3 regions of the Shewanella glacialimarina genome follow, and region 3 is predicted to be linked to each of the others. Evidence: predicted binding sites of a transcription regulator. Region 3 holds the regulator's gene; each other region holds the start of a gene.
What was found. Region 3 encodes ArgR, which controls arginine synthesis, uptake and breakdown. Its sites were predicted from a motif close to ANTGAATANNTATTCANT; they were not measured.
Positions count from the first base shown of each region.

Region 1 (11,238 bases), 390 kb from region 3:
AACTCGTGACGGCACCTAAGGTATTGCCCAAACTGGCGACTATTAATAACCCTAGCCAAGATTGGTTGTCTTGTTGCAACAAACCAATAAGTAAAACTTCTGATCCTCCCGGTAACAAGGTGGCAGCTAAAAAAGCCCCAGAAAACATCAACCATAATTCTGTCAAAATGTACCCTTATGATTTTAAATACTATTTCTCATACTTTTACACAAAAAAGTGTTTCATTATAAAAGTTGTTGCACTGTAAAATTTATAATTATATTAACATTGATATATATAATTATAAGTTATATCAAATTAACGTTGTTTGTCTTTATTTGCCTCTCTAGAATGCCATTAAATTTGCTTCATCTACCTAGAATGCGTAACTTACACGATTGATCCACGCCGCAATAGACGGATGCATTATTCATAATCAACACATTCATTTTTTGTAGCTATAACTTACAATGATAATAAACTGAGAATCCCGATGATTTTAGACACCTTTAACCGTATTCCATTTTGGCAGAAAGTCCTCGCAGGCTTCATATTAGGGACGCTTGCGGGTGTCGCTTTAGGCGATGCTGCAATTATCCTTAAGCCATTGGGTGACCTATTTATTAGCGCGATCAAAATGTTGGTCGCCCCGCTAGTCTTTTGCGCCATTGTGGTCAGTATTACCTCGTTAGGCAATCAAACAAACTTAAAGCGCTTAAGCTTGAAAACCTTAGGCCTATTTATGCTGACGGGCACGATAGCTTCATTTATTGGTTTAGCGGTTGGCAGCTTAATCGACATGGGTGGTTCACTTGAATTAGCCACTACCGAAGTGCGTGAACGTGACATTCCTGGGTTTGCCCAAGTATTACTCAATATGATCCCGGTTAATCCATTTGCCTCTTTAGCTGAAGGTAAAGTTTTACAGATTATTGTATTTGCAGCCTTAGTCGGTATTGCAATTAATGCCGTCGGTGAAAAAGCTGAACCATTGAAGAAGGTCATGGAAGCCAGTGCTGAAGTGATGTTTCAACTGACGCGCATGGTATTAAAACTGACCCCGATTGGTGTATTTGGCTTAATGGCTTGGGTTGTTGGCGAGTACGGTTTAAGTACCTTACTACCATTAGGTAAATTTATTATTGCCATTTATATTGCTGCGTTCATTCACATTATTTTTGTTTATGGTGGATTGATTAGATTTGCCGCTGGCTTAAGCCCGGTAAAGTTTTTCCGCAAAGCCATGCCTGCTCAGCTGGTTGCCTTTAGTACCGCATCGAGCTTTGGTACCCTACCTGCTAGTACACGTTGTACTGAAGCAATGGGCGTATCAAAACGTTACAGTGCCTTTGTACTGCCGTTAGGCGCGACCATGAACATGGACGGTTGTGGTGGTATTTACCCTGCTATTGCCGCTATCTTTATTGCTCAAATCTACGGTATCCCCTTAGATATGACTGATTACATGCTGATTGCCGTTACCGCCACGGTTGCCTCTGTAGGTACCGCTGGCGTACCCGGCAGTGCAATGGTGATGTTAACTGTTACCTTAGGTGTTATCGGCTTGCCCCTTGAAGGCATTGCATTTATTGCCGCCATTGATCGCATTATTGATATGATCCGCACCGCGACCAATGTCACCGGTGACATGATGACCGCGGTTGTTATAGGCAAAAGCGAAGGTCAATTAGATATTGAGCAGTTCAACTCTGAAGAGACACTCACTGAACAGAAAATCGCTTAACCAGCGTTGAAAGGACTTATGTTTGATTGAGTACCTTTAAGTCTGTTGATGCTAAAGCAATAAATGCCAATATCACGTTAATGATATTGGCATTTTTTATCGCCTATCCCGCAGTCTAATTCGGTTCATAATAGGGTTATTCTGCATGCGGTCTTTTTACATAACCTCACCTACAATAACGTCAAAATCTTATACTCAGGTAACAAAAAAACCAAAAATATCCTGCTAACATATTTATTTTTACAATAAGAGTCTTTGTTGCAAGGTGTTCGCTGAGTAAGAAAATGCGTATTTCATACTTACGCAGCATTCTTGTATAAAGCACAAAACAGTTTATCTAGAGCATATAAATGCAATATTAATATCATTAAACTGTCACGCAAGTTAACTAAATTGTCCGCTTTATATTACAGAATTCTATTCAGGACGTTAGTTTATGAAGCGATTTACTCAAGGTAAGGCAACACTTTTAGTGTCTGCAATTATGACCACAATGTTATTAACAGCATGCAATGGTGATGACGGGCAAACAGGTGCCGCGGGGACTAATGGCGCAAACGGAACTGATGGCAGTATAGGATTATCAGCATTAGTCGCGGTAACCCCCATTACGGCAGGTCATGCGCAGTGCCCCTTTGGTGGACAGCAAATTGAAACCGGATTAGACGCCAACAGTAATGGCGTACTGGAGTCTAGTGAAGTTGATAGCCTACAAACTCAAGTGATTTGTAATAACAACCTAAATACCCTGAGTGTTGATTTAGTCGGCCGTTATCAATCAGGTGTCTATGGACTTAGCGCCGCTGAAATCGTTGACTATCACTCGACTAGCCAAAGCGCATTTGTGGTCAATGCCCAAAGTGGCAAGGTTGATGTGTTAGATTTATCACAATTGACTCAAACACCCGTTGAAGCTGAAGCAGGTTATAGTTTAAATAATATCACCAAAAAAACTGAATTGAATATCAGCGGCGATACAGGGTTAACTCTATTAGGTGCAGTTAACAGTGTCAGTGTGTCGGGTAATTTATTAGCCACGGCCGTTGAACGTGCTGATTCATTAGGTAATGCGACTCAAGGCAATGGTATTGTTGCCTTTTATCAATTATCAGGCAGTGAATTACCTGTCTACTTGTCATTTGTTGAAGTGGGTGCGTTACCTGACAATGTCGCTTTCACGCCTGATGGTAGTGTGTTGTTAGTTGCTAATGAAGGTGAGCCGAACAGCGCTTATGATGTCGATCCTGAAGGGTCTATTGGGCTTATTGCCATCACCAATGGTGTACCGGCAACATCGGCTACCATGATTGATTTTAAAGATTTTAACCTAGGTGGTTTACGTCATGCTGAACTTAGCCCATTAATTAAAATCAATGGTCCAGGAGCTAGCGTAGCGCAAGACTTTGAACCTGAGTACATTTCAGTCTCTCCAGACAATCAATATGCTTATGTTAGTTTACAAGAAAACAATGCCATTGCGGTGATTGATATCAAGGCGGCAAAGGTAAAAAATATTATCGCATTAGGCCTTAAGAATTTTGGCTTAGATACCAACAAAATAGACGCTAGTGATAAAGACGATGCGATAAACTTACAAACTTACACTGGTGTTTATGGCATGTATCAGCCAGATACGATTGCCAGTTATCGCTGGAACAATGCTGACTTTATCGTGACAGCCAACGAAGGCGATGCTCGAGATTATGCAGGGTTTTCTGAAGAAGCTCGCGCTGCGGACCTAAGTTTAGACCCTAACCAGCCACAGTTTGCCACCGCACAAGATAAAACCCAACTGGGACGTTTAAAAGTAACCACCAGTATGGGCGATGACAATAATGACGGGTTAATGGATAAAATTGTTGCCTATGGTGGTCGTTCATTTTCAATTTGGACAGCTGATGGTCAACAAGTATTTGACAGTGCTGGTGACTTTGAGCGTATTACTGCGGCGTTATTAGGGATGAACTTTAATAATAACAACGATGAAAACAAAGGTGACAGCCGCAGTGACGATAAAGGACCAGAGCCAGAAGCTCTCGCTATAGGTCAGATTGGTTCAAATACTTATGCATTTATTGGTTTAGAACGCACTTCTGGATTTATGATTTACGACATCAGCAATCCTTTTGCTGTGTCATTCGTAGATTACGTTCATAATCGTAACTTTGATGCTGATTTTGCCATTGATACCGACACTGGTGGAGTTGAAGGTGATGCATCAATGGCCGGTGATTTAGGTCCTGAAGGGATGAAATTTATTGCTAGCCAAAACAGCCCAACAGGGGTGCCACTACTACTTATTGGTAATGAAGTCAGCGGCACAACTGCTGTATATCAATTACGATTACAGTAAGGTCATTGCCTCACTCAAGTAGATCCTAAATATATAAGGTTTACTTATCGCTACATAATACAAAACGCCAAACATAATTTGCTTGGCGTTTTGTATTTATCCCTATTTTATAGAGATCGGCTATTAAATTTAAATTTCAACAAAAATAGTTACTCGATTATTCGTCATCTAGTGACATAGCTTCTTTTATTTCATCACTGCCAAAACCTTTACGGGATAAATACGCATACGCTTTCGACTTTTCTTTGTAATCCGATAAGTTATAACGTTTTTTAGCTAGCTGATCTTTACAGCTTTGATAGAAATCAACCTCTTCAGTTAAGGTTAACTGGTAAAGGGTTTCTTCAAAATCAGTCACGTCAATCAATCGCTGTTTAAGCTCCTGCAAGATAAGTGTTTTACCTTTGCCTTTATTAAATAGCTTAATAATTTCTGTTGTTAAATCAACTTTGTCAGCTTTTATCGCCAGCTTGCTGCGCAATGTGTCACTTTCAGGATGGTGGGATAATGCATGATCAATTTCTGCGCGTGAAAATCCTTTTGTAGTCATCTGGGTATAGACTTTTTCTTTACTGGTGCCATTAAAGTTATCAAATCTATTAAGTAGTCTAGACGTGGCCATTTCAAAGGTATCGACCTGTTGCTCGTGCATTACTTGCTCTATTGCTGTTTCAATGTCTGTTGCTGATAGACCGCGCAGTTGTAGTTTGCGCCTTATTGCGCCTGCACCTAGCTCACTGCTAAAGGCCGACTGGCAATAACGTACAGCGAAGTCGAAGTCATTTTTTAAATAACCACTTTCTACTAGTCTAGCCAGTACGATATCAATCCATTGTTGATTATCAGTTTTACGCGCTAGCTTGGTGCGAATTTCGTTAATAGTGAAGTCTTGCTGACCAAGATGCCAGTAAGCACTGTTAAAGACATTATCGATAGTTTTGGCTTGACGTAATGGGGCACGCTGCATAGAAATTGGTCTTTAAGTAACAAGTAATCTCAAACAGTGTAGCAGTTATGGCTAATGATGATTAAGCAAAAAATAAGGCCAGTACATGATGCACTGGCCTTATTTTAATAATATCGACACAGATTTCTAAGTGCTACTTCAATGTGTAGATATATAACTTTAAAACGATATTAGCCTAATACCGCTAATAAGACCCCAGCAGCAACGGCACTGCCTAACACACCAGCCACATTCGGGCCCATAGCATGCATTAACAAGAAGTTTTGATGATTAGCTTCCAAGCCAACCTTGTTAACCACTCGGGCCGCCATAGGCACGGCTGACACGCCTGCTGCGCCAATTAATGGATTAACCTTACCGCCTGATAACTTACATATTAACTTAGCCATCAACACGCCTGTAGCGGTACCAATAGAGAATGCCACTGCACCTAGCAGTAAAATGCCTAAGGTTTCAATTCGTAGAAATTGATCAGCTGACAGTTTAGATCCCACAGCTAACCCTAAGAAGATAGTGACAATATTGATAAGTTCGTTTTGTGATGTTTTAGATAGACGGTCAACTACACCCGATTCACGCATCAAATTACCCAAACAGAACATACCCACAAGTGGCGTGGCGGCAGGTAAAAACAAAATGGTTAACCCAACTACCATTAACGGGAAAATAATTTTTTCACGTTTACTGACTTCGCGAAGCTGCTCCATTTTAATGCTACGTTCAGCAGGAGTAGTTAACAACCTCATAATGGGCGGTTGAATTAAAGGTACTAACGCCATATACGAATATGCTGCTACCGCAATTGCGCCTAACAAATCTGGCGCGAGCTTAGAGGCCAGAAAGATAGCTGTGGGGCCATCTGCGCCACCAATAATGGCAATAGCAGCCGCATCTTGCATAGTAAACTCAAAACCTGGCACCCAATTTAATGCTATCGCACCCAACAATGTGGCAAAGATACCAAACTGTGCTGCGGCCCCTAATAGTAACGTTTTAGGGTTAGCAATTAAGGCTCCAAAATCGGTCATAGCGCCAACGCCCATAAAGATCAATAACGGAAAAACTCCCGTTTCAATCCCTATATGATAAGCGTACCAAAGCAAGCCGCCTTCATCGGTAAAGCCTGCATTGGGAATGTTGGCTAAAATGGCACCAAAGCCGATAGGCAATAATAACAAAGGCTCAAAGCCACGTGCGATGGCAAGATAAAGTAATAAACACCCTACGCCCATCATTAATACTTGCCCACCGGTGAAATGAGCAATACCTGTTTCGCCCCAAAAGGCCATTAATCCTTCCATAATGTCCTCTTACGCCAAATCTAATAATGCTGAGCCAACCGTGACACTGTCGCCTTGCTTAACCGCAAGATTAGTGACCACACCGTCTTCGTTCGCACGCACTTCAGTTTCCATTTTCATAGCTTCAAGAATGATAACCACTTCACCGGCTTTAATCGCTTGACCGTTAGCCACAAGCACTTTAAATATATTACCCGACAATGGCGCTGTCATACTGTATTTAACTGCACCAGTAGGCGCTGAGACGACTTGAGTAGGGGTAGCAGCATTAGAAGTAGCCACAGGCACTATTTGACTGATCTCACCACCCTGGCTTACCTGAACAACAAAACTTTGACCTTCTACATTAACGGTATAGGTTTCAGGGCCTTTTTCGTTATCCGCTTTAACCACTAAATCATCTGCTGAGGGCACAGGTTCAAAGGCATCAGGGTTACCCCGATTTTGTAGAAACTTAAGACCAATTTGATTAAATAAAGCATAGGTCATTACATCGTCGTCAGACTCAGCGGCCAAAGTAAAACCTTCTTCTTGGGCTTTAATGGCTAGCTCTGTTCGGAGCTTATCAAGTTCAGGGGCGATTAAATCAGCTGGACGACAAGTAATAGCTTTTGCTCCATTTAACACACGAGCTTGTAGCTCAGCATTAACCGGAGCGGGTGTCGCGCCATATTCGCCTTTAAACACACCTTCGGTTTCTTTAGTCATCGATTTGTATCGTTCACCCATCAACACATTGATAACCGATTGAGAGCCAACAATTTGTGACGTTGGTGTCACTAAAGGTAAGAAACCTAAGTCTGCGCGTACCCGTGGGATCTCAGCTAACACGGCATCCATCTTGTCTGCAGCACCTTGCTCTTTTAGCTGATTTTCCATGTTGGTTAACATGCCACCTGGCACTTGGGCGCGTAAAATACGTGAATCAATTCCCTTAAGTGCGCCCTCAAAACGGACGTACTTTTTACGTACTTCACGGAAATAAGCGGCTATCTCTTCTAAGAGCACCATATCGTAGCCAGTGGCCCTATCGGTATCTTCTACCATGGCCACTAACGTTTCGGTTGCGCTGTGGCCGTAGGTTTGGCTCATTGAAGAGATTGCAGTATCAAGCACATCAACACCCGCCTCGATGGCCTTTTGGTATGTCGCTGTGCTAAGACCTGTTGTCGCATGACAATGCATCGATACCATTAAGTCAGTTTGCGACTTTAAGCGGCTAATTAAATCATAAGCTTGCATCGGCTTAAGTAAGCCAGCCATATCTTTAATACATAATGAATCCGCGCCCATGTCTTCTAAGCGCTTAGCCATATCAACCCAAGTATCAAGGGTATGTACTGGGCTAGTGGTGAATGAAATCGTCCCCTGCGCGTGACCACCAACATTTTTAACCGCTTTAACGGCGGTTTCTAAGTTACGCACATCGTTCATGGCATCAAAAATACGGAACACATCAACACCATTGGTGTGTGCACGCTCTACAAAACGAGTGACGACGTCATCAGCATAATGGCGATAACCTAATAAATTTTGTCCTCGTAACAACATTTGCTGTGGCGTGTTTGGCATGGCTTTTTTGAGTTCACGAATGCGATCCCACGGGTCTTCGCCTAAATAGCGAATACATGAATCGAAAGTAGCGCCACCCCATGATTCTAATGACCAATAACCCACTTTATCCAGCAAGGAAGCAATGGGTAACATGTCATCAATACGTAAGCGTGTTGCAAGTAGAGATTGGTGGGCGTCACGCAGGACGACATCGGTGAGTAATAACGGCTTGCTCATAAAAGCTCCCAAAATAAATCTTACGCGCGATATTGATGAATCGCAGAAGTAATAGCGGCGACTAACTTAGGATTTAATCCTGTCGTTGATCCTGTGTTGATCTTTGGCTCTGGTGTTGGCTCAATAGGAACTGGACTGTATTTAGCCACTATTCCAATGCCGACAATTAAAATACTCAAGAAAATGAACACTAAGCCCATTCCCATCACCATAATGCCAAGCGCATCAACTAATTGTTGGCTGATCGATGCCATAGTCCCTCACTGTAATAAATACGACAAATATGTTCCATTGGGTAACATGCCAAGCTTTGACATGCGTATTAAGGCATGATGACTCGCGGCCTCGTTATTTCGCATTCATTTATTCAAAACCATTTTCAGAATAAATATTCAATTAATACTTGACCAGCTAATCAAGCCAACTTTAACAGAAACTGAATTCATATCCATTTTAACGGCTTTTGATGTTACAAAATATACACAAATTATAACAAAACCACTATCCAACTGTAAAATGGTCTTACCATAAATAATTACCAAAAATAGAAACAAATAAGAATTACATAACAAAAGCAGCCATTAACTAAGGATTACATAATAAACCTCACTTCCCATCTGACATACAAGAGTGTTACATCATTGTTGGCCAAACTGAACAGACAACCACCAACGATTTACCGCCACTTATTGTTCCAATCTTGAGCATTGAATAAAAATTTACTAAACATAAAAATAAAATCACAACTCTGTGATGGGATTGGTTATTTATAGTCATTAAAGATGATAAGTAGATTGAAAGATCACCAAAATGTCTATCGAAGATGAATATGGATGATTAAACGCAGGTAAATGAAATGATTAGAAATCGAAGGCAAAAAAAAAACCTGCTAATTAATAGCAGGTTTTTAAATGTGGTGCGCGTGGGAGGAGTCGAACCTCCGACCGCCTGGTTCGTAGCCAGGTACTCTATCCAGCTGAGCTACACGCGCAAAATCTTACTTAGCACTTAATGCCATCATTACATCAGATTAAAGTGCAGTGCACTATAACATCAATGAATGAATGGCGGAGAAGGAGGGATTCGAACCCTCGATGGGAGTTAAAGCCCATACTCCCTTAGCAGGGGAGCGCCTTCGGCCACTCGGCCACCTCTCCGTCAAATATGGTGCGCGTGGGAGGAGTCGAACCTCCGACCGCCTGGTTCGTAGCCAGGTACTCTATCCAGCTGAGCTACACGCGCAAATTTGTTTTATACAGTCTTTCTATTTTGAATGGTGCGGATGGAAGGAGTCGAACCTTCGACCGCCTGGTTCGTAGCCAGGTACTCTATCCAGCTGAGCTACATCCGCATTCAAAATCACAACAATAGAAATGGTGCGGATGGAAGGAGTCGAACCTTCGACCGCCTGGTTCGTAGCCAGGTACTCTATCCAGCTGAGCTACATCCGCATCGATTTAACTATTGTAAGAAATGGCGGAGAAGGAGGGATTCGAACCCTCGATGGGAGTTAAAGCCCATACTCCCTTAGCAGGGGAGCGCCTTCGGCCACTCGGCCACCTCTCCGTTTTCTTGGCGCACATATTACTGTTTGCCGAAAATAAGTCAAACCCTTTTTCCAAACCACTAACCATTTGAACTGTTTTTAAGCACATTGAGGGGTTTAACAGCAAATAAGACTCCAAATGCTCTACTTATTAAGTGAATAAATAATATTAGCTAAATAAAATACTTTCTCACCTATTACAATATTTGCAGTCAAGCTAAACAAAACTTTACCGCGTTTAAAAACAAAAAAGTCAGCAAATGCTGACTTAGTCGTTTCAATATCTAACAAAAACTGCTTAGAAATTACCACTATCAGATGAGTCTGACTTTTCAGATTGGATCCGTTGGTAAATTTCTTCACGGTGAACAGATACTTCTTTGGGCGCATTGACACCAATACGTACTTGGTTACCCTTGACACCTAATACTGTGACAGTGACTTCATCACCAATCATCAATGTTTCGCCTACACGACGAGTCAAAATTAGCATATTGGTTACTCCTTTAGTTCACACTGCATAACACGCTTTGTCCGTAATATGCGTTATTATAGGGTTTGCTCAGTAAAAGTCATAGTAACTTCAAATACAAAGTTTGACTATTAAGCATATATAATTCAAAAATTAACAAATGAGCTAATACCAACATAAAAGTGCATCGACATTAGATCATACAAAATGACAATTACGATAAATAGTTAACAAACCCGTTATGCACGACATATTAAACCATTTTCGAACCAACTTAAGTGTTAAGTTAACCGCGCTGTGATAGTGACCAGCAGCAAAACTGTGTTAACTATGCCAAAAGTGTCAATGACACTCAAGCCTTAAAGTGTAATAACCCTGCTTTAAGACTTGATTTAAGTATTATTTTTCGTTCACGGCTATTGTTTAGCCTAAGCGTTCAGTCAACCAAGGTAACACTAAAGCTAATGCGGCATCTAAGTTCTCAGGCTGAGTACCGCCCGCTTGTGCCATATCTGGGCGTCCACCGCCTTTACCGCCGACTTGCTGAGCAATCATAGCCACCAACTCACCGGCTTTAACTTGCTTGGTTAAATCATTACTGACACCGGCAATCAAATTAACTTTACCTTCAGTGGCAACACCTAATACGATAATGGCAGACTTTAACTTTTGCTTAAGCTCATCTTGCAAACCACGTAGTGATCCAGCATCAACACCTTCAAGCTTTTTCACTAGGACTTTAATACCATTTATCTCAATAGCATCACCTGCTAAATCAGCACTTGCTGCAGCGGCAAGCTTATCTTTCATTTGCGATAAGTCTTTCTCAAGCTGTTTCACTTTATCTAGCTGCGCTTTTAATTTAGTGATAACAGAAGCACTGTCTGATTTAAGTAACGCAGCGGCTTCTTCTAACTGGGCTTGTTGATCTGCCACATAGGCCATTGCCGCAGCGCCAGTAACAGCTTCAATACGACGCACACCTGCAGCAATACCGCTCTCGGAGGTTAATTTAAATAAGCCAATGTCACCCGTGCGACTAACGTGCGTACCGCCACATAACTCAATAGAGAAGTCATCCATG
Region 1 is NZ_CP041216.1:3,190,415-3,201,652, forward strand. Features, by position in the region: gene FJ709_RS13960 (YqaA family protein) at 1-166, opposite strand, end outside; gene FJ709_RS13965 (dicarboxylate/amino acid:cation symporter) at 474-1,724, shown strand; gene FJ709_RS13970 (choice-of-anchor I family protein) at 2,161-4,077, shown strand; gene FJ709_RS13975 (RecX family transcriptional regulator) at 4,235-5,044, opposite strand; gene FJ709_RS13980 (sodium ion-translocating decarboxylase subunit beta) at 5,215-6,345, opposite strand; gene oadA (sodium-extruding oxaloacetate decarboxylase subunit alpha) at 6,355-8,136, opposite strand; gene FJ709_RS13990 (OadG family transporter subunit) at 8,157-8,390, opposite strand; tRNA gene FJ709_RS13995 (tRNA-Arg) at 9,051-9,127, opposite strand; tRNA gene FJ709_RS14000 (tRNA-Ser) at 9,202-9,293, opposite strand; tRNA gene FJ709_RS14005 (tRNA-Arg) at 9,302-9,378, opposite strand; tRNA gene FJ709_RS14010 (tRNA-Arg) at 9,411-9,487, opposite strand; tRNA gene FJ709_RS14015 (tRNA-Arg) at 9,511-9,587, opposite strand; tRNA gene FJ709_RS14020 (tRNA-Ser) at 9,611-9,702, opposite strand; gene csrA (carbon storage regulator CsrA) at 9,981-10,175, opposite strand; gene alaS (alanine--tRNA ligase) at 10,578-11,238, opposite strand, start outside.
Region 1: the regulator ArgR is predicted to act here: its motif matches at 8,516-8,533, upstream of FJ709_RS13990 (OadG family transporter subunit).

Region 2 (11,238 bases), 590 kb from region 3:
GTGATCACCGCTGGCACCGCGATTCGTGAATCAATGGAAATTATTAATGCCCACAATGCCCAGCTTGCTGGAGTATTGATTGCACTTGATCGTCAAGAAAAAGGCAAGGGTGAATTATCAGCGATTCAAGAAGTTGAACGTGATTTTGGCTGTGAAATTGTATCGATTATTAAATTAGCCGATTTAATAAATTATCTCTCTGAAAAGTCGGGCATGGAAACCGAGCTAGCTTCGGTGAGCGCCTATCGTCAGCAGTACGGGATTTAATTGGTACTGACGAGTTAGTTTCAGTTTAAGCATAAAAAGCTGCGTAATAATCATATTGCTGCAGCTTTTTTATTGGAATATTTATCACAATCGGTAATTGTTGTGGCTATTTAACTTGATGCAAAAACTCAGCACGGGTAGCCGGATTTGACTTGAAAATACCCCCTAATGCTGTGGTGGTGGTTGAACTTGTTGAATCCATTACGCCACGAGATTTAACGCAGTAATGCACCGCATCGACTTTTACCGCAACATCTTTGGTTTCAAGCAAGGTTTGTAATGCCACTAACACTTGTTGGGTTAAACGCTCTTGTACCTGTGGTCGCTGGGAAAAAAATCGCACTATACGATTAATTTTTGATAAGCCGATAATCTTGGTGCGTGGTAAGTAAGCAACGGTAGCAAAGCCATCTATGGTGACTAAGTGGTGCTCACAGGTACTGGTTAAACTGATGTCTTGCACCCGCACCATTTCATCAACGCCCATTTTGTTTTCAATGACGGTGATTTTGGGGAAATTCTCGTAATCAAGGCCTGAAAAAATCTCATCGACATACATTTTTGCAATCCGACGTGGGGTATCGGCTAGGCTGTCATCCGTTAAATCTAACGACATCAAGGTCAGAATTTCACGCATGTGATGCTCAATTTTAACCTTACGTTCTTCAGGTGTAGAGGTTTGTGGCAGCATAGGGGTTTCAAGCCCTCTATCAGCTAATGCGGCTTGAACTTTCTTGGCTGTTTCAGATAGTGCCATCATATTCTCCTACAACAAGTACCACTAAAGTGTACGTTAAAAATGAGGGAGCTGCTCACTGCAGCTGGATAGGGATGATAGCGTGGTTTGGACTAAATTAATATTGCTGACATAAAAAAGCCGACCCTTTTAGTCAGGTATCGGCTTTTGATGAGAAACTTTATGTAAAAAGAGGCTAAATATCCAGGTTATCTTTTAAGAATTTAAGCATTTTTTGGTAGTATTTAGCGCGATGTTTATCGTTATAAAAGCCATGGCCTTCATCATCCATGACTAGTTTTTCATAAGGATAATTTATATCACTTAAGCTTTTCTCAAGTGATTCAAGCTGAGTTAACGGCGTACGTTCGTCATCTGCTCCGTGCACTAACAGTAACTTTGCTTTTAATTTATTAACGTTATATGAAGGAGACATTAATTGCAGTGTAGCAATATCTTTACCTAAAACTTGGTGTTGGTAAGCTTTGCCTGATTTAGAGTTTGATACATCACTATCCTCTTTCCAAAGAGGGAGATCATATAAACCTGAAAAACCAATCGCACATTTAAATAAATCAGGCGCTACAATTGAGCTTTGTAACGCGCTATAACCTCCAAAGCTGCCGCCGGCAATGCAAATTTTCTCTTTATTTACAATGCCTTGGTCAATAATATATTGCGTACCGTCAATAATATCAAATTGTACTTCATTGCCCCATTTTAAATAACCAGCCTCTTCAAACTTACGCCCATAGCCACCTGAACCTCTAAAGTTGACTTGCAATACTGCAAAGCCTTCTTGTGCGAGCAACTGGTTCTGGGCATCAAACCCCCACCAATCACGTGTTCCATGTGGCCCACCATGTGGATTAACGATCAATGGTAAATTCTTTGCTTCTTTATCATTTGGCAAAGTTAAATAGCCTTGAATGGTTAATCCATCTCGGCTTGTAAAACTAATAGGTTTAACTTCAGCCATTTTCTCAGGGTCAAGCCAACTTTTCTGTGAAACAAGATATTCAAGTTTCATTTTATCCACATTGAATAAATAATAATCACCAGGATTTCTATCATTAAATGCTTTTATAATAAACTTATTAGCATTTGATGTTTCACTGACGATGTGAATCTGATGCCCTGGTAGTGATGCTAAAAGTTGTTCTAACAACTTGCTATGGGAGTCTTCAGTATTTACAAAGTCATATGCAGGGTATCCATCACTAAATTCGACAGCATATAATTGTTTACTATTTTTGTTAATCCAGTAGTCACTAGGATCGACATTTATATCTTGAATTATTTTCTCTTTCTTACCCGATGATAAATCAACTTTATATACTCCTAATGTTTCACCTTTGACACGACCGGCAGCAAAAATTGTATTGGGTTTGTCAGCAAAAGAGATTGGTGTAAAATCGTCCAATCCTAACTGGAGGTTTACAGTGTCAACCCACTCGCCATTCTCTCGGTAAAATAATTTTAATTTGTTGCTATTATCCACCCCAGATGCAAATTTAACTTCACCTTCATTGTCGGTTAAGAATTGGGTGTAACCAATCGGTGAGGTCATGAGTCTTTTTCGTTTACCTGTTTTTACATCAACGCGATAAACATGTTGTTGTTTACTGTAGTCCAAACTACTTCCTGTATCCCATGAAATAGCGTTTACTAGCATATATTTACTGTCATTAGGAAGCGGGTCTAGAATATAAGCAGTTGCCCTAATTGCGGTATTTTTTTTGATATTACTGCCTATTTGTGCTTCGCCATTATTATATCCAAATAGATACTTTACATTGGTTCCATCGGCATTTACGGACATCAATTCACCGTAATAAATAGGTTGCTCAGACCATCCTTTCAAATACATTTTTTGTAAAACAATGCGTTCATTATTAACCCATTCATAATCGCCAACTTCAGCGTTACCAGGAAAGCTAATGGCGTTAGTTAACTTTTTAGTATCAGTTTGAAGTATCAAGAGGGTCTTTTTTCCATCATGCGTAGTCAAAGCACTAATATAGTCTCCTTGTGGGGAAATTTTAACATCGGAATATTCAGCGCTCATGCTAAATATTTCAGATGTAGATAATGATGCAGCATGGGAGTAAGAGAGTGAAAACGTTAAAAAGCATAAAAATAGAAAGGCAGCGCGGTTCATATACATCCTTGTAATAATTGTTATATAAATATTTATTTTAAAATAAAAGAGTTTTAAATAATAGCTTTGCAAACGACACAATAAATTTTAATACATATTACTTAATAATTTAGCGTTGTGCGCTAATTAACTTCTTAATAGCTGTTGCTGAATAAACGTCCATTGTTCGTCAAAGTGCAGTGTTGGCTTTTGCTTAAACTCACTGCGGACAAACTGCGAGATTCTGCCTTCTGCAAAGGCCAGTAATAGGTTGGCTAAAACGGCTTCATCCAAATTAAATCCACGGCCTTCACGGACTGTTTTTTCACGCAGAATTTGTTTAATTTGAGTTTCTATTTTAGCAAAAAGTACGCTTATTCTGCTGCGTAGACGCTCGTTCTCGCCCAGTAATGCATCTCCATTAAGCACTCGTGATATACCTGGATTACGCTCAGAAAATACCAATAAAAGGTGCAATACTAATTGGCAGCGTTTCATGGTGTCTTTCTCTTCATCCATTATGATGTTTAAGCGAGATAAAAGCGCATCTTCGATAAATTCAATTAACCCTTCAAACATGCGCGCCTTACTTGGAAAGTGGCGATAAAGAGCCGCTTCTGACACCCCAACTTCGGCAGCGAGTTTGGCTGTGGTAATGCGTTGACCTGGGCTAGTTTCTAACATTTGAGCTAAACATTGTAAAATGTGTTCACGACGATTGATTTTAGGGCTTTCCGCCATTCTTATGTTCCTTGACTCAGTGACTGCAAGTTGGGTTATTTGGTGCCAGAATGACCAAATCCACCTTCACCACGATCCGAGTGATTAAATTCATCTACTAACGTAAATTGCGCCTGTACTATAGGTACAAATACCAGTTGTGCTAAACGATCGCCGATTTCTATCGTAAAAGATGTCGAGCCTCGATTCCAACAAGACACCATCAATGGTCCTTGATAATCAGAATCAATTAAACCGACTAAATTACCTAATACAATACCGTGTTTGTGACCTAATCCCGAGCGTGGCAATATTATTGCAGCAAGGCTTGGGTCAGCAACATGAATTGCTATACCTGTTGGAATTAATACGGTTTCACCCGCGGTAATTTCCATCGTTGTGTCTATCATGGCACGTAAGTCCATACCCGCGCTTCCCGGTGTGGCATAGACCGGCAATGGAAACTCACTGCCAATACGAGAATCTAAAATTTTTAGTTCAATAGGTGTTTTCATGTTGTTGGTAATTGTTGATTAATTAAAGTAAGCAGTTGGCGCGCTAACGAGAGTTTATCTGTTGCGGGTAATGAATGTTGCCCATCATGCCAAAATACCTGTAATGCATTATTATCGGCATTAAAGCCTAAGCCTTGAATAGACACATCATTAGCGGCAATCATATCCAGCTTTTTACGCTCAAGTTTCCCGCGAGCATATTGTTCAACATTATTAGTTTCTGCCGCAAATCCGACGGTAAAGGGTTTATTGGCTAACGCTGCAACATTGGCGAGTATATCTGGGTTTTGCACCATAGACAGTTGCATTTTATCGGCCGACTTTTTCATTTTTTCAGTGGCGATGTCAGCTATACGGTAATCTGCCACAGCGGCACAACCAATAAAAATATCTTGCTGGCTAATATTAGCCATAACCGCAGTTAGCATTTGTTCAGCTGATTCTATATCGATACGACAAACATTGGCTGGAGTAGTCAAATTAACTGGACCAGTAACAAGTGTGACTTCAGCACCCATTTCCTTCGCTGCTTGAGCCAAAGCAAAACCCATTTTGCCTGAGCTATGGTTGGAAATGTATCTTACAGGATCAATGGCTTCACGGGTGGGACCTGCTGTTAATAGCAATTTTTTACCTGCAAGTAATTTTGGCGCAAAAAATTGAACCAATTGTTCTGCTATGGCTAATGGCTCAAGCATGCGTCCTGGGCCGACTTCACCACAGGCCTGGCTGCCAGATGCTGGTCCCCAAAGGGTAAAGCCTTTTCTGGTTAAATTAGCAATATTTTCTTGTGTGGCGATATTTTGATACATCTGCTGATTCATTGCAGGGCAAATGATCACTGGTGCGCTAGTTGCTAGGCATGTTGTCGTGAGTAAATCATCTGCCATACCTGCATTGATGCGGGCGATTAAATTTGCTGTGGTAGGGGCTAGAAGTACAACATCGGCCCAACGCGCTAATTCAATATGTCCCATAGCGGCTTCCGCAGCTGGATCAAGTAAATCTGCAGCGACAGGATAGCCTGATAAGGCTTGTATCGTTAGCGGAGTAATGAACTCCATGGCACTTTGAGTCATGATAACTCGAACATCTGCGCCACGCTCTTTTAGGCGGCGAATAAGGTCGGCACTTTTATATGCAGCAATGCCACCACCAATACCTAATAACACTTTCTTATCTGTCAGCATGGATAAAATTCGCTTCAAATCGTAATGCGGCTAACGATACCACAAAGCAATCAAAAGTGGGTGAAGATCCATTATCAAAATATTCGACCATACTGTGAGAGTGACAAATTATTTGAATGGATTTTGCTCGATTAAAAACAAGGAATGTTTATGGCAATTAAAGATTGGCCGCAAGGTGAAGGGCCGCGTGAAAAATTATTACTCAATGGTGCAGGGCAATTAACTGATGCCGAATTATTAGCAGTGATTTTACGCAATGGCTTAGCAGGACAAAATGCACTGGATTTATCACGTCAATTGATCACGCAATTTGGCGGCTTGCGTAAATTATTCTCTGCCCCTAAGCAGCAAATTTGTAAAGTTGCCGGTATTGGACCGGTAAAATATGCTCAATTACAGGCCGCAGCGGAGATTTCTAAGCGAATTGCACGAGAAAATCTACAAAAAGGCCAAATTTTGACAAATCCTGATTTAACTCGGGACTATTTAATGAGACAATTAGCAGACCGATCCTATGAAGTGTTCGCCTTACTATTGTTGGATAACCAACATAGAGTCATTCAATTTGTAGAATTATTCCGCGGAACTATTAATGCAGCCTCGGTTTACCCCCGTGAGGTGGTGAGCTTAGTGTTGGAAAAAAACGCCGCGGCTGTAATAGTATGCCACAACCATCCATCAGGCATTGCAGAGCCCAGTCAAGCTGATCGGCGAATAACTGAGCGAATAAAAATTGCATTAGAAACTATCGATGTTTCTTTGTTAGATCATATGGTTGTGGGTGATAAAGAGATAGTATCCTTCGCTGAGCGGGGATGGATGTGTTAATCACTACTTGATCTTATGTAGCTAATCGTGTATAAAATGCGCCCTCTTTGTGCCTCGGGCGACGGCCATACGAGGCACATTAATGCTCGAGCGTTAAAAATTTGTTTTGGAGAAGATTGACATGTCAAGAGTATGCCAAGTAACTGGCAAGAAGCCTATGGTTGGTAACAACCGTTCGCACGCTAAAAATTCGACTCGTCGTCGTTTTTTACCTAACCTACAAAACCACCGTTTTTGGTTAGAAGAAGAAAAACGCTTCGTGCAACTACGTGTATCTACTAAAGGTATCCGTATTATCGACAAAAGAGGCATTGAAGTTGTTATTAAAGAACTTCGTGCTCGTGGCGAAAAGGTATAATAGAAAATGGCTAAATCTAAAGGTAATCGTGAGAAGATCAAATTAGTATCTAGTGCTAAAACTGGTCACTTCTACACTACTGAAAAAAATAAGCGTAATATGCCTGAGAAAATGGAAATCATGAAATTTGATCCTGTTATTCGTCAGCACGTTATGTACAAAGAAGCTAAAATCAAGTAATTGATTTATGCCTCTTTTAAAAAGCCCCTTTACAGGGGCTTTTTTTATGCTTGTAATAAAGTAAGCTATACTAATGAGTAAACGTTTTATCTTTATAGCTGTCCTAAATTTTTTACACTTGGCACAGCATGTTTATTTTATTGAAAGTGAAAATAAATGCTTTAATAGTGCATTAAAATGCAATAGCATTGCGTCAAATGTGATGGGTAGGAATTAACCGCTATCGCAATTTCGAAACTTAATTATTTAATGAGGTGAATCTGCCTGTGAGAACTACAGAATTGGTTGATGGATTTCGTCATTCTGCACCCTATGTTAATGCCCATCGCGGTAAAACCTTTGTTGTGATGCTAGGCGGGGAAGCGCTGGCGAATAATCATTTTCGTGCCATTTTGAATGATGTGGCGTTATTGCATTCTCTCGGGATTAAAATTGTTCTTGTTTATGGTGCTAGGCCGCAAATTGATGTGGGCCTTCAGGCCGCGGGTATTGAGCCTGCTTACCATAATGGTGTGCGTATTACAGATGAAGATACCTTAAAGGTAATAAAACAAGTTGCCGGAGCGGTACAGTTTGATATTACCGCGCGCTTATCCATGAGCCTTGGCAATACGCCAATGCAAAATGCACAAATCAACTTGGTCTGTGGTAATTTTGTGATTGCTCAGCCTTTAGGGGTAGATGATGGGGTTGATTTTTGCTTAAGTGGCAAAGTACGTCGTATCGACAGCCAAGGCTTAAAGCGTCAGTTAGAAAATAATTGTATTGTTTTAATGGGACCTATAGCCGCGTCTGTTACGGGCGAAAGCTTTAATTTAACGGCCGAAGAAGTGGCAACCCAGGTTGCTGTAAAACTAAAAGCAGACAAAATTATCGGCTTTAGTGAAACAAATGGATTGTTAGATGAAAACGGCAATGCAATTGCTGAACTGATGCCAAATCAAGCGCAGCTGCAGCTTGAGTTAATGGAGCAAAATGGTTCGGCATGCACAGCAACTACAGCTTTCATTAGAGCGAGTATTGATGCTTGTCGCAATGGCGTACCACGTTGCCATTTAGTCAGTTACTTAGATGATGGTGCTTTACTGCAAGAGTTGTTCTCACGCGAGGGTATTGGTACCCAAATTGTGACTGAAAGCGCAGAGCGCTTACGCCGCGCGACTATTGGCGATATTGGTGGGGTATTGAACCTTATTCGTCCATTAGAAGAGCAAGGTATTCTAGTGCGTCGCTCACGCGAACAGTTAGAAATGGAAATCGAGCAGTTTATGCTGATTGAACGCGATAACTTAGTCATTGGTTGTGCGGCGTTATATCCATTTGAAGAAGACAATGCCGGTGAGTTTGCCTGCTTAGTTGTTCATCCTGATTATCGTGATGCAGACCGAGGCAGCGTGTTGTTAAACAACATTATTGGTCAAGCGCGTGTTCGTGGTTATTCACGCCTATTTGCCTTGACAACGCGCAGTATTCACTGGTTTTTAGAGCATGGCTTCAACATTGTAGAAGTAGAAGAATTACCCGGTAAGAAAAAGCAGTTATACAATTATCAACGTCGCTCAAAAATATTGGCACTGGATTTGTAATCGAATAACCCTGTTGTCTCGTTAAATATGCCGGTCTGTCCGGCATTTTTTATGCCTGTCATTTATCAAATTAATAGATTTGACATAATATGTCGTTGCTGGCAAATTAAATGATATTAAATTTATTATTATTTTTTATCCAGTGGAATACGTTTATGCACATTATTTCTCTCAGTGCTTTAGGCCCGTCAGCGCTATATAGCCTAATAGGTTTGTTAGTGGGACTGCTTGTTATTGCCGTTATCGTATTGCGTAAACCCATGCCTAATAATGCTAAGTATGCCTCCATGGGGATCTTGTTGGCTGTGTTTGGGGTATTTATATTAACCTTGTATCAGTCATATAACAGTCAGCTGGAATGGGATGATAATAGCGTGTCATTCAATGTGCCGTTATATAGCCAAGATTTTACCGTGAGTGATATTGATTGGCAGGCTTCGTACATCGCTGATTTAGCCATTCAAACCCAATTGCAGCCTAAATGGCGTATCAATGGATTAGGATTGCCAGGTTACGCTTTAGGCTGGTTTAAATTACAAAATGGCAATAAGGCCTTACTGTCAGTTGTTGCGGCGGAAAATGGCACACAAAAAGTGGTAATAGTGCCTATTATCGATAAAGATTATGTGATCATGATTAGCGTGGAGCAGCCAGATACTGCCCTGGCTTTGCTCCATACTCAACTAACCTATTAAATGAGTGCTTGAGGGGACTTGATGAGGTTAATTATACTTTGGCTGTATTAATGCGTTTTTGACGTTGTGCTAGCATGTCACCGACAAATACCACAAGCGCTAACCAAATAAATCCAAACGTTAGGCCTTTTTCCATATCAAAAGGTTCATTAAACAGCTTGATAGCCAAAATGAACATAATACTGGGGCCTATATATTGAAAGAAGCCTAGAATGGAAAATGGGATACGTACCGCCGCTCCCGCAAAGCAAAGTAACGGAATGGTAGTTATAATACCCGCTGCAATTAAGGTTAGATTTAAACTAAGGTTGTTGACTAGCATACTGGTAGCCGATGAATCGAGTGTCATTAGTAAATAACCTAAAGCGATAGGTAACAGCAATGCTGTTTCAACTAATAAGCCGGTTTTAGCATCGATATTGACCTTTTTACGAAGTAAGCCATAGAAACCAAAACTGGCGGCTAATGCAAGCGATATGAGTGGAATAGACCCAAACGAAATTAACTGTAGTAACACCCCAATGAAGGCTAGGCTCACAGCAACCCACTGCAATTTACGCAATCTTTCCCCAAGAAATAACATGGCTAAAAAGACATTAAATAATGGGTTAATGAAGTAACCTAGACTGGCATCTAGCATGCGGTCATTATTGATGGCCCAAATAAAGATTAACCAATTGGCGGCGATTAATATCGAGGTGACAACTAATACCGCAACTTGTTTAGGTTGTTTAAGCACTAAGCGTAAACGCCCAAATCCACCGATAAATTGCATTAATAGGATCATAAATACAAATGACCAAATCACTCGGTGCATTAAAATTTCAAGAGGAGACACTTGAATAAGTAATTTGAAGTAAAGCGGAGCAATTCCCCACATAGCGTAGGCGCACACAGCAAGTATAACGCCTTTGCGGTATTCTAAGTCAGGCATAAGTTCACAGGAATTGTCAGGTAAATGAGCCGGAGATTGTAGGCCTGATAGTCGCCTGACTCAAGTAAACTTATTTATCTTATTAGATTGCTGCTGTAAAGATTCTGCCTCAAAATTAGCCCACCATATAGGTGCCCGTGCCGAAGGCAATATGAGTGCCTTCCTCGTTATGTAATTCCATACGACAAACTGACACCCGATTACCTGAGCGAATAACACTGCCTGTGCCTGTGAACACCTGGCCTCTACCTGGGCGAAGATAATCAACGCGCATATCAATGGTACCTAGAGTAGTGAGGCGTTGTTGTAATTCTTCAATTTGCCAATCATCTCGACTGCCAACTAACCCTGCAAACACGGTTAAACCACCCACAACGTCCAGTATTGTTGCTGTTACTCCGCCATGAAGAATGTTTTGATGAATATTGCCAATTAATTCAGGTTTCATCTTAATGGCCACTTCTACTCCCTGAATATCGTAGCGTATGATTTCTAACCCTAATAGATTATGAAACGGGACATGCTTATCGAAAATCTCTGCAACCTGTTGTAACACTTGAGCTTGAATGGGTGTTGTCATGTTCGTCCTTGCTTTCTATTAAACGTAGAGTATTTAATCTAGCGCTAATTCTCATCATTTGATAGAGGTGAATGTGGTTTAAGCCAAGACATCTGTGCATGGGTGCTTTAGAATAGTCGACTCATTTTGTTCTGTTCAACTAATTATGGATAAACCATTTTCCGCTAATGACATCACAACCCGTTCAATCTACTCATGCTGATTTATTAGCTGCTCAATTGCAGCAAGTCTTTGGTTATCGCGATTTTCGCGATGGGCAGCGTGAGGTTATTGAGCAAGCTTTATCCGGCAACGATACCTTGGTGATAATGCCAACTGGTGGTGGTAAAAGTATGTGCTACCAGTTACCAGCACTCGTTATGCCTGGGTTAACTATTGTGGTGTCACCGTTAATATCCTTGATGAAAGATCAAGTCGATAGCTTAAGGCAAAGTGGGGTTAGTGCGGCGTATTTAAATTCATCCTTACCACGGGAGCAAAGCGCCGCAATTTTGCGTCAGTTGCACCAG
Region 2 is NZ_CP041216.1:4,162,365-4,173,602, reverse strand. Features, by position in the region: gene pyrE (orotate phosphoribosyltransferase) at 1-267, shown strand, start outside; gene folE (GTP cyclohydrolase I FolE) at 374-1,024, opposite strand; gene FJ709_RS18235 (alpha/beta hydrolase family protein) at 1,200-3,164, opposite strand; gene slmA (nucleoid occlusion factor SlmA) at 3,291-3,884, opposite strand; gene dut (dUTP diphosphatase) at 3,920-4,378, opposite strand; gene coaBC (bifunctional phosphopantothenoylcysteine decarboxylase/phosphopantothenate--cysteine ligase CoaBC) at 4,375-5,568, opposite strand; gene radC (RadC family protein) at 5,719-6,396, shown strand; gene rpmB (50S ribosomal protein L28) at 6,518-6,754, shown strand; gene rpmG (50S ribosomal protein L33) at 6,761-6,934, shown strand; gene argA (amino-acid N-acetyltransferase) at 7,201-8,520, shown strand; gene FJ709_RS18195 (PH domain-containing protein) at 8,676-9,215, shown strand; gene rarD (EamA family transporter RarD) at 9,247-10,149, opposite strand; gene FJ709_RS18185 (thioesterase family protein) at 10,265-10,729, opposite strand; gene recQ (DNA helicase RecQ) at 10,897-11,238, shown strand, end outside.
Region 2: the regulator ArgR is predicted to act here: its motif matches at 7,101-7,118, upstream of argA (amino-acid N-acetyltransferase).

Region 3 (11,238 bases):
GGGCGAGCTGCGATTTGTTTCAGTTTTTCATCATCAAGATGGCCTTCTGCATTACGTACACCATATTTTGCAGTGCCAATTTGAAATACTAAGTCGCAATTACCTTTAAGATGATGTGGGCTTAATCCCCCTTCGCCAGTATTTAACCAGCAGCCTGCTTTTGCTGCACCGTGGGACAATGCCGTTATCGCAGGTCTTGATAATGCACCAAAGCTCATGGCTGAAATATGGCAAATTTTGTCTGTGGTGTAGGGAGTATCACATTGCTCGCCAACCGTTACTGTGGCAGGTGCAACATGAATGTGATCACTGATAGGAAATGCAGAGTTGAGAAATAAAATACTGCCCTGCTTGTCTAAGGGCTGAGATGAGCCAAAAGCAATGGTGCGCTCTACGTTTTTTGCTGCTCGATATACCCAACTGCGTTCAGCGCGATTAAAAGGTAACTCTTCGCGGTCGTTAGCAAAAAAGTATTGTCTAAAAAACTCACCTTGCTTTTCAAATAAATAACGAAATCGACCAAGAACAGGGTAGTTGTGTCTAATTGCTTGTTTTGTTTGTAACTTATCAGCGATGTACATATACATCACACCAATGATCGCGGCCCAAAATAAAATTAAAAACAGGCCTGCGAACAGATCTATCCCCCATAAAATCCATGGTTGCAATTGCATGTATTATCCTTAAATGAAGCGAGTTAAATGTATCTCAAAAGATTGATTAGTCAATATAGTTGAAGATTACCTACTACCATTGAAACTTATACTGAGTATCAAGAATAAGATCAATCTAGCTGAAGTAACGGATTTATGACTAATCAATGCAACTAAATGAATAGTCTAAAGCTTAACAATATTCATTTGATGCAGTAATCGATGCCGTTAATCAAAGTATCTGATGCTAATGTTGAGTCTAAGGGGTATTTTTACAAATATCACTTTAGGTTAATTTTTACTCGTCGATAAAGAGATATAGATTTCAAAAATGGAGCAGGCTTCATGGAAATTAAACCCAATAGAAATATGACCCAGTTTACATCATTGTCAAAAAATACAGAGAAAGATAAACAGGCTGTTGATAACGTCAGTAATCAGGGTGTGCAGTCAGCGGATAAGCAAGCCAATATGTCTGTTAGTCAAATTACTAAGCGATTAATGAATGGGCAAATTCTGGCGGCACAGGAGAAAGTGACGTTATCTTCCGGAGATCAATCACTGGCATTGTTATATCGCAGTGCCATTGATGCCATAGATGCTGAGCTTGATTTAGTCTTGGGTGAAAATAAACCCTCCAAATCAATGGAGGTTGAAGTTGATTACTCGCCAACAGCCACAGCAGATCGAATAGTACAATTTGCCACAGGTTTTTTTGGTTTATATCAGCAACAAAACCCCGACGGTGATTTCGAGACTCAACTTAATAGCTTTATGGATAAGATATCTAAGGCGATAGATGACGGCTTTGGACAAGCCAAAGCAATATTGTCAGGTTTGAAAGTGCTTCAAGGCGATATTGTCGCTGGTGTGGATAGTACCTATGAGCATATTCAAAGTGGATTAGCTAAGTTTAAGTTAGACATGTTACCTTCTACTAAAGACGCGAAAGAATAAGGGTGTGTTATGTGGGTAACTGGTGAAGTAATTGAGCGAATTGATTGGAATGAAAAGCTTTTTTCCTTAAAGATTAAAGCGCCTGTTGAACCTTATATCGCAGGGCAGTTTATTAAGTTAAGCCAAATCCGAGATGAAAAACGTATTGCTCGGGCTTATTCAGTGGTTAACCCACCAGGCAGCGATTATGTCGAAATATTAGCTGTAGCTGTTGAAAATGGTCAATTGTCACCCGATCTGCAATCACTTAACCCCGGTGACACAATTGAAGTGACGCCTAAGGCGACCGGATTCATGACTCTAGATGAAATTCCCCATGGCGCACTGCAAGGTAAGCATTTGTGGTTGATTTCTACTGGCACCGCTGTTGGTCCCTTTATTTCAATGTTGTTAACTGACGAACCTTGGCAGCGATTTGAAAAAGTTGTTTTGGTCTATGGTGTACGCTTAGCGTCGGACTTAGCGTATTTAGAATCTATTAAGCAGCTGCAAGCAAAATATTCTCAACAATTTCACTTTATTCCTATTGTTACCCGTGAATCCTACGAAGATGCGTTAATGTGTCGCATTCCCGATGCGATTAATAATGGTCTGTTACAACAAAAAGCGTCATTAACGATTAATGCAGAAGACTCTCAAGTGATGATTTGTGGTAATCCTGGGATGATTTCTGATGCACAAACCGCACTATTAGAATTAGGGTTAACTAAAAACCTAAGAAGGGCTCCTGGGCAAATAACAGTAGAGAAGTACTGGTAATCAGCCACAGTGTTATATGCTTGCAGTACTGAGCGAGATCTAAGTCAACATCAATACAAATTTAATAAAATGCGCTTGCTCCTTTTGCGCTGATCATTTACCCTTGTCGCGATTGATAACTATTATCATTGTTAGTTGCTTTTGGCAGTTTAAATCAACCAAGGAGAATGTGAAAATGAAAATGGTACAAGGCACTGCGATTTTAGGTTTAGCATGTTTAGCCAGTTCTGCAATGGCGGATGAGGCGTTAACTGTATATTCATATCGACAAGCATTTTTGGTTGAACCTATCCTAGAGCAGTTTACTCAAAATACTGGTATTAAGGTCAATGTTGTATTCGCTAAAGATGGAATTGCAGAACGAATTGAACGTGAAGGCCGTTTGTCTCCAGTTGATGTTGTATTAACCTCTGACTTTTCTCGTTTAATGGAATTAGTTGAAAAAGATCTTGTCTCTCCAGTTAACAATGATGTGATTAATAGCAATATTCCTGAGGTTTATCGTTCACCTACGAATGATTGGTATGCACTAACTATGCGCGTACGTAATGTGTATTCTTCAAAAGAGCGCACCGGCAAGATTGATATCGATTATGAAGACCTAGCTAAACCGGAATACAAAGGTAAAATTTGTACTCGTAGTGGTAAGCACCCATACAATGTAGCTTTAGTGGCCTCTATGATCGCGCATCATGGCGAAGCAGAAACTAAAACCTGGCTTTCAGGCGTCAAAGCTAACCTAGCGCGCAAACCCCAGGGTAATGATCGCGACCAAGTGTTAGCGGTTAAAGAGGGAATGTGTGATGTTGCTATTGGTAATAGTTATTACTATGGCAATATGATGATGGATGAGAATCAAAAAAGCTGGGCTGAAGCCGTTGAGATAAACTTCCCTAATCAGGCTAACAGAGGTGCACACATTAACGTCTCTGGTATGGCGCTAGCTAAGTTTGCGCCAAGCAAAGATAATGCAATAAAATTAATGGAGTTTTTAACCTCTAATGTTGCTCAGCAAGCCTATGCGGACGTTAACATGGAATATCCGGTTAAAGCTGATGTGAAGCCGTCAAAACTTGTGGCATCATGGGGCGACTTCAAAGCAGATTCACTTCCTATTTATAAATTGGCTGAAAATCATCAAGCGGCAGTGAAGCTACTTGATGAAGTAAAATTCGACCTTTAATATCAATATTGATATTACGCCAGTTTTTGCATTGTCACTCAATACGGTGTCGAGGATTGCACCGTATTGATTTAACTGGATAGTTGTTATGATTTTAGGTTTATCCAGAAGCTGGTCGCTTACTGGTTACTTAATAGCGGCGGTGATCACACTGCCGCTTATTGCATTAATAGTGCAAGCCACATTTCCCGATGAAGCCGTTTTTAAGCACCTGTTTGATACCGTACTTCCAACCTATATTGCTAATAGCTTATTGCTTATGCTGCTGGTGGGTATTGGCTCGTTAGTCATTGCCGTCCCTGCAGCATGGTTTGTTGCCCGTTGTGAGTTTCCTGGGCGTCGATATTTTCAATGGTTATTGCTATTACCTTTGGCTATGCCAGCCTATATAGTCGCCTATGTTTATACTGATATGCTGGACTATGCAGGTCCTGTACAACGTGTCCTAAGAGATTTGTTTCAGTGGAGTTCTCCACACGATTATTATTTTCCTGCTATTCGTAGCCTAGGTGGTGCAGCGATCATGTTATCGTTAGTGCTGTTCCCTTATATCTATTTATTGGCTCGTACCGCTTTTATGGAGCAGTCTTCTAGTTTATTACATGCATCGCGCATTATGGGGTCTAGCCCTTGGCGCAGCTTTTGGCGAGTAGCTTTACCTATGTCACGTCCAGCGTTGGCGGTTGGTGTGGCACTGGTTGCAATGGAAACCGCTGCCGACTATGCCACCGTAAGCTATTTTGCTGTACCAACATTAACCACGGCGGTATATGACACTTGGCTGGGCTATGGCAGTTTAACCGCGGCAGCCAAATTGTCAGCGATTATGTTATTAGTGATTTTTACTATGGTTGGCGTTGAGCGATTTGCCCGGCGCAAGCAAGAGTTATTTCAAAAGCAATCAGCGCTGAGTGACAATGATAGATATCGACTGACAGGGATTAAATCTTTTGCAGCTTGGGCATACTGTAGTGCACTATTATTATTTGCATTTTTACTACCGTTTATAATTTTGAGCGCTTATGCCATCGATTATTTTGACCAAAGTTGGGATGATCGTTTTTGGCAATATAGCTGGAATAGTTTGTACATTGCGGTACTCGTTAGCTTAATATGTTTATTATTAGCTTTAATATTGATGTTTGTACGTCGAGTGAGTCCTAGGCAATCGGACTCCCTACCTTCACGCTTAAGTAGCACTGGTTACGCCTTACCTGGCACAGTTTTAGCGATTGGTGTGCTAGTACCTTTGACCTATTTAGATTTTGCGGTTAATGATATTTATGACTGGTTTGGCGCTCGCGGCCCTGGTTTGTTTTTTACTGGTAGTGTTTTTGCGCTTGTATTTGCATTCACGGTGCGTTTTTTAGCGATAGCAATTGGTAGCCTTGAGAGTAGTTATAAGCGCATATCACCATCGTTAGATATGGCCAGTATTACTATGGGCCAAAAGCCTAAACAGCTACTAATGCGTGTTCATTTGCCACTATTGCGCAAGGGCTTATTGGCTGGTGCGCTACTGGTATTCATTGAAAGTATGAAAGAGTTGCCCGCAGCGCTATTATTAAGGCCAATTGGCTTTGAAAATCTAGCGACCTATGTTTTCCAATTTGTGTCTGATGAAAAGCTCGAGCATGGCGCTCTGGCAGCTATTGTAATTGTATTTGTTGGACTTATTCCGTTGATTTATCTTAACCGTTCATTGGAGCATACTCGCTAATATGTCGACTCTTACCATCGAAAATGTCTCCAGTGATTACCAAGGACAGGTGATTTTAAACGGGCTCAATCTTACCCTGCAACAAGGCGAAATTGTCGCTTTGCTTGGCCCTAGTGGCTGTGGTAAAACCACCTTGCTTCGCGCTATTGCTGGCTTACAGCCCATTAGTCAGGGCACAATTCAAATCAATGGCAATACCCTTACCGGTGATGGAATATTTATTCCTAGTGAACAGCGCGGGGTAGGGATGATTTTTCAAGATTATGCCTTATTTCCTCACCTCAATGTGGCCGATAACATTCTATTTGGGGTGAAAGGCCTTAACAAAGCAGCGCGACAAGCCAGGCTAGATGAAATGCTTGAACTCGTTAAGTTAACCGGCTTAGGTCAACGCTATCCCCACGAGTTGTCAGGCGGGCAGCAACAACGTGTATCCATTGCACGCGCGCTGGCCTATGAACCCCAGTTACTCTTGCTTGATGAACCTTTTTCTAACATAGATGCTCAAGTACGTAATGAGATGATGCTTGAAATAAGAAGCATTTTGAAGCAACGTAATGTCAGTGCTGTATTTGTCACCCATAGTAAAGATGAAGCATTTGTATTTGCTGACAAATTAGCTTTATTTAAGCAGGGCGCTATTATTCAACACGGTTTGGCTGAAGACCTTTATGCTTACCCTACAGACCGTTATGTTGCTGAGTTTTTAGGTGCTGGAAATTATTTACCAATAAAGGTAACAAATAGTCAGCAAGTATCATCACCAATTGGTTTATTGCAAAGTAGTGCGGCTATAAATTATCCTGTTGACTACCAAGGACACTTATTACTTAGACCGCAACAAGTTGAACTGGTTGCTGATGATAATGGCGTCGCCACTATCGTGGATAGAAGGTTTTTAGGAACGGTTTGTCATTATTGGGTCAAAGTTGAAGAGCATTGTTTGGAAGTCAAAAGCCAAATATTACAGTTATCGCCAGGGCAAAAAGTTAATTTATTTGCACCAACGCACCCCTTGGTTATTTTTTGATTTGTGTTATTGAAAAATTATTTTATGATGATTATAAGATTTTCAATTGATTGAACACTGAATTAAGTCGTTCAGTTTAAGTCTCTCTTTCCAATAACAATCTAGGTGGTTTGTTTCAATATGGATAATCAGGTTATGCCGCGCGAGCAATTAGGGATATGTGCTGAAGGTAATTTACATAGTATTTATTTGATGTTTAATGCCAACGACGGCGTTGAGGATAAATTGCGTCCTTCAATTGCTAGTGTAGCGCAATATATCTATGAGCTAACAGATCAATATGCTGATAGCGCCTTCAATGGCTTTGTTGGCATTGGGGCTAATTTTTGGGACACATATTATCCACAGGCCCGCCCCGCACTGTTAAAACCTTTCCCTGCAATGAATGAGGGTAACCGTGATGCGCCGGCTATCGAATATGACTTATTTATTCATATTCGTTGTGACCGTTTCGATATTTTGCATCTGGTAGCCAATGAAATTAACCAAATGTTTGAAGACTTGGTTGAGCTGATTGATGAGGAGCGCGGTTTCCGTTTTATGGATAACCGTGATTTAACTGGTTTTGTTGATGGTACAGAAAACCCTAAAGGTCGTCATCGTCAACAGGTGGCTTTGGTAGCAGAGGAAGATCCTGAATTTAAATCAGGTAGCTATATCCATGTACAGAAATTTGCTCACAATTTAAGTAAGTGGCAACGTTTGCCTGTTAAGAAGCAAGAAGATATTTTCGGCCGGACTAAACAAGATGATATTGAATATGAATCTGCCGATAAGCCGTTAACCAGCCATACCAAACGTGTTAATTTAAAAGATGCTGATGGCAATACTATGGAAATTTTACGTCAAAGTATGCCATACGGCTCAATTAAAGAGCAGGGACTTATGTTTATCTCTAGCTGTAAGACACCTGATAATTTTGAGCAAATGCTACGTAGCATGATTTATGGTGATGGGCATGGTAACCATGACCATTTAATGCTGTTTACTAAAGCATTAACCGGGTCATCTTTTTTTGCACCTTCACTGGATTTTCTCACCCAGTGGGAAGAAGATTAAAGTCTGTGATAGATGAATAGCAGCTGTCATTAATAATGATTATTAACCGTCGCTGTTAACAAAAATACCCAATAAAAAAGCAATGCCAAAGCATTGCTTTTTTATTGGGTATTTAATAGTAAGCACTGATATTTCGGGGTTCAGTGATAGCCAACAGCTACTTCTTGATATAACTAAGCCGTTACTCAGTGAAGTTAAACAGAGACTTAACCGTTTCAAGCGTATCATCAATTGTTTTAATGCTTGAAGGGCTAATAAAGATAGTATCGTCACCGGCAATGGTGCCTAAAATACCTTCCGGCTTTCCTATTGAGTCCAATAGTCGTGCAATTAATTGCGCAGCACCAGGGCTTGTGCGTACCACTATCATGGCTTGGTTATGGTCGACATCAAGTACTAAGTTTTTTAATGGACTACCAGCTGTCGGCACACCTAATTCTGCAGGTAAACAATAAACCATTTCTTGTTTGGCGTTACGGGTTCTCACTGCGCCAAATTTGCTCAGCATCCGCGATACTTTAGATTGGTTAATGTTGCCGAATCCTTCAGCTTGAAGCGCATTAACTATTTCACTTTGGCTGCCGAAGCGCTCTTCTTTTAAGATAGCTTTAAATGTTCTGACCAGATCATCCTGATTTTTATTGGTTGGCATATTGTATTTTCTTCTTATAGTTGTTATTCAAAAAAACGCTACATTTTGAATAAAAATGAATCTTGAGTCAAGAAAAATCCATTTTGTGTGAATATAAATTCAATTTAAAGCATTGTGCGAAGTGTAGTAAATTGTTTACTTAGCCACAAGCCGGGAAGGTTAAATTATTTGCTTAATTTACTTAGCACCATAATGGTTTGGCCGCTTTTATTGATTAAAAGTAACTTATTTTGATTAAGCTGGGCGCTATAAACTAAAGGCAGTGCTTGCATCACTCTTTGTTCTTGTACCATAAGTGCTTCGATACAAGCTTTGCGGGTTGAACCCGCGGGTGAAAGCGTCAGCAAATCGTTTTTAAGTGAGTATTGGCCCATAAATGGATTGCAACTAGTGTTGCCTGTTAACTGACCATTATCAGAAAAAACTAATTTTGCGGGACTGTAATCAATAGTCGGTTCTGACAGCACGGATTCAATATGCCACTGGCCAACAAGTGTTGTGGTGTTATCAATATCGGAATAACTTTGGCATGCGCTCAATGAAAAAATAACTGCTGCGGCGCCTAAAAAATGCTTTATCATGTTTACTGTATTTGCCTAGATTGCTTCAATTGAAGCTATTCTACTTGATACTGTGTCAAAGTGATAACACGTCAGCGGCCTATTAGTGAGAAATCGATATGATTAAATGGTTAAAAGGGCTTCATTACTTAGGGTCATTACTGTTATTTGCGGGCAGCTATTTACTGGTGTTTACTGAATCTAGCCAGCGTGCTCAGGGAATGTTGATGGTGGCGAGCCTTATTGGCTTAGGTTTAACAATGATGACGCCCTATCCTGTGGCATTAGTCATCGAATGGGCTAAAAAACAAGATACTGCTTCAGCTAAGCTCCCGTCAGTTGAAAGCACTAAAGTTGAAGCACCTAAATCTGAAAATTCCCCATCTGACAAGCCGCAGGAAAAAGAGTGATTCTATATCGCAAAGCCAATCTCGCGGATGTCTCGCAGTTAGTCGAGCTAGAACGCACCCATGTTAATGCTGAGCTAGGCCAGTTTGATCCCAGTCTTCAAGGGCACGCCTTAACGGCTGCGCAAGTGACTTTATTAATCAATCAACATTGGATTATGTTGGCGCTAGATAACCTGCAGATTGTCGGTTACGTTATTGCTGCTAAATGGGACTTCTTTGCTAAGCAAGCACTGTACCAAAAAATAATTCAAAAGCTGCCGCAATTAGATATTGAACGTGATGGTGTTAAATTAGCGCTTACTCAAACCAATAGTTGTCAATATGGACCAATATGGATAGCTGAGAAATATCGTGGTCAGGGTATTTTTACTCATCTAGTTAATCATATTGCTGATGCGGTTAGCAGTAAGGTTAGGTATTTAGTTGCCTATATTGCTGAAGATAATAACCGTTCATTTAGAGCCCATACTCAATATGCTGATATGCAAGTTGTCGATTTCTTTAGTTTTCAACAGCGCGATTTTTACTTGTTAGTTAGAGTTATTTATTGAGATAAAATGCTGAATATACCGTCAAAATTTGATGATTTGTTTGCGCCTTATCTTGGGCTGCGCTTGAGTGCGTTTGATAACGCCAAATTAGTTGTCGCTGTGTTAGCGCAACATCAATATAAATACCAAGCCGCTGAGATAATGTTAATCACCAAGGGCGCAGTTCAATCAACACCGCGTTATGCTGTAAAGTGGTTAGGGTTAACCAATAATCAAGTTGATATTGTTAATGGCTGTGCAGATAACTGCCGTGATATGGATTATTGCTGGATTGATTGTGGCAAGATAAATCAATATGAAGTGGGATTGATCTTAATTGATCCCACTGATGCACAAGGCAATAATATTGTGGTCGTGAATGCAATCACGTTACCGGTAATGACTATGCAGCAAATCGGTTTTATGTGTGTAGAAAGTGCCCATTTTGATCACTGTTGAACCCAGCTTTTTTTGCGTCTAATTTTAACGGTTCGTCAGTTTAAAATTACAGACAATAAAAAACCGCCTAAATGGCGGTTTTTTAATTCACGCTAATCAGTCTTTAGTTAGAAGCCTGCATCAGCACGTAAGATCTCAGCTTTATCAGTTGCTTCCCACGGGAACTCGCTGCGGCCAAAGTGACCATAAGCAGCAGTCTTTTGATAGATAGGGCGAGCCAAATCTAACATTGCAGTTAAGCCATATGGGCGTAGTTCGAAATGTTGACGAACTAACTTGATTAGCACTTCTTCAGACACTTTACCTGTGCCAAATGTTTCAATGCTAATTGAAGTAGGCTCTGCTACACCAATTGCATAAGACACTTGCAACTCACAGCGATCAGCTAAACCAGCCGCAACAATGTTTTTAGCCACATAACGCGCAGCATAAGCCGCACTACGATCGACTTTTGATGGATCTTTACCCGAAAAAGCGCCGCCACCATGACGAGCCATGCCGCCATAGGTATCTACGATGATTTTACGACCGGTTAAACCACAATCACCAACAGGACCACCAATAACAAAACGGCCAGTAGGGTTGATAAAGTATTTAGTATCTTTAGTTAACCAGTGTGAAGGCAATACTGGTTTGATGATGGTTTCCATCACAGCTTCAATTAAATCAGCTTGCTTAACTTCTTCTTTATGTTGGGTTGATAACACAACTGCATCAATACCGACAATTTTGCCATCGTTATAAGCAAAGGTGATTTGACTTTTTGCATCAGGACGTAACCAGGGTAACGTGCCGTCTTTACGTACTTCTGATTGACGCTTAACTAATTTGTGTGCATAAGTAATAGGTGCAGGCATTAACACATCAGTTTCGTTACTCGCATAACCAAACATTAATCCTTGGTCGCCAGCACCTTGCTCAGCAGGATCGCTTCGGTCAACACCTTGGTTGATATCAGGAGATTGCTTACCAATTGCATTCAAAACTGCACAGGAATCAGCGTCAAAACCCATATCAGAATGAGTATAACCAATGTCACGCACGGTTTTACGAGCAATTTCTTCGATATCAACCCAAGCAGAAGTGGTCACTTCGCCACCCACTAATACCATGCCTGTTTTAACATAGGTTTCACACGCAACACGAGCTTTCGGGTCTTGCTCAAGTATTGCGTCTAATACCGCATCAGAAATCTGATCGGCGATTTTATCTGGATGACCTTCTGAAACTGATTCAGAAGTGAACAAGTGCTTTGCCATAGTCGGA
Region 3 is NZ_CP041216.1:3,576,495-3,587,732, reverse strand. Features, by position in the region: gene FJ709_RS15690 (FMN-binding glutamate synthase family protein) at 1-674, opposite strand, end outside; gene FJ709_RS15685 (DUF5610 domain-containing protein) at 999-1,610, shown strand; gene FJ709_RS15680 (ferredoxin--NADP reductase) at 1,620-2,369, shown strand; gene FJ709_RS15675 (Fe(3+) ABC transporter substrate-binding protein) at 2,545-3,552, shown strand; gene FJ709_RS15670 (ABC transporter permease) at 3,641-5,272, shown strand; gene FJ709_RS15665 (ABC transporter ATP-binding protein) at 5,274-6,302, shown strand; gene FJ709_RS15660 (Dyp-type peroxidase) at 6,423-7,361, shown strand; gene argR (transcriptional regulator ArgR) at 7,543-8,013, opposite strand; gene FJ709_RS15650 (META domain-containing protein) at 8,178-8,594, opposite strand; gene FJ709_RS15645 (hypothetical protein) at 8,693-8,983, shown strand; gene FJ709_RS15640 (GNAT family N-acetyltransferase) at 8,980-9,534, shown strand; gene FJ709_RS15635 (hypothetical protein) at 9,541-9,972, shown strand; gene metK (methionine adenosyltransferase) at 10,080-11,231, opposite strand.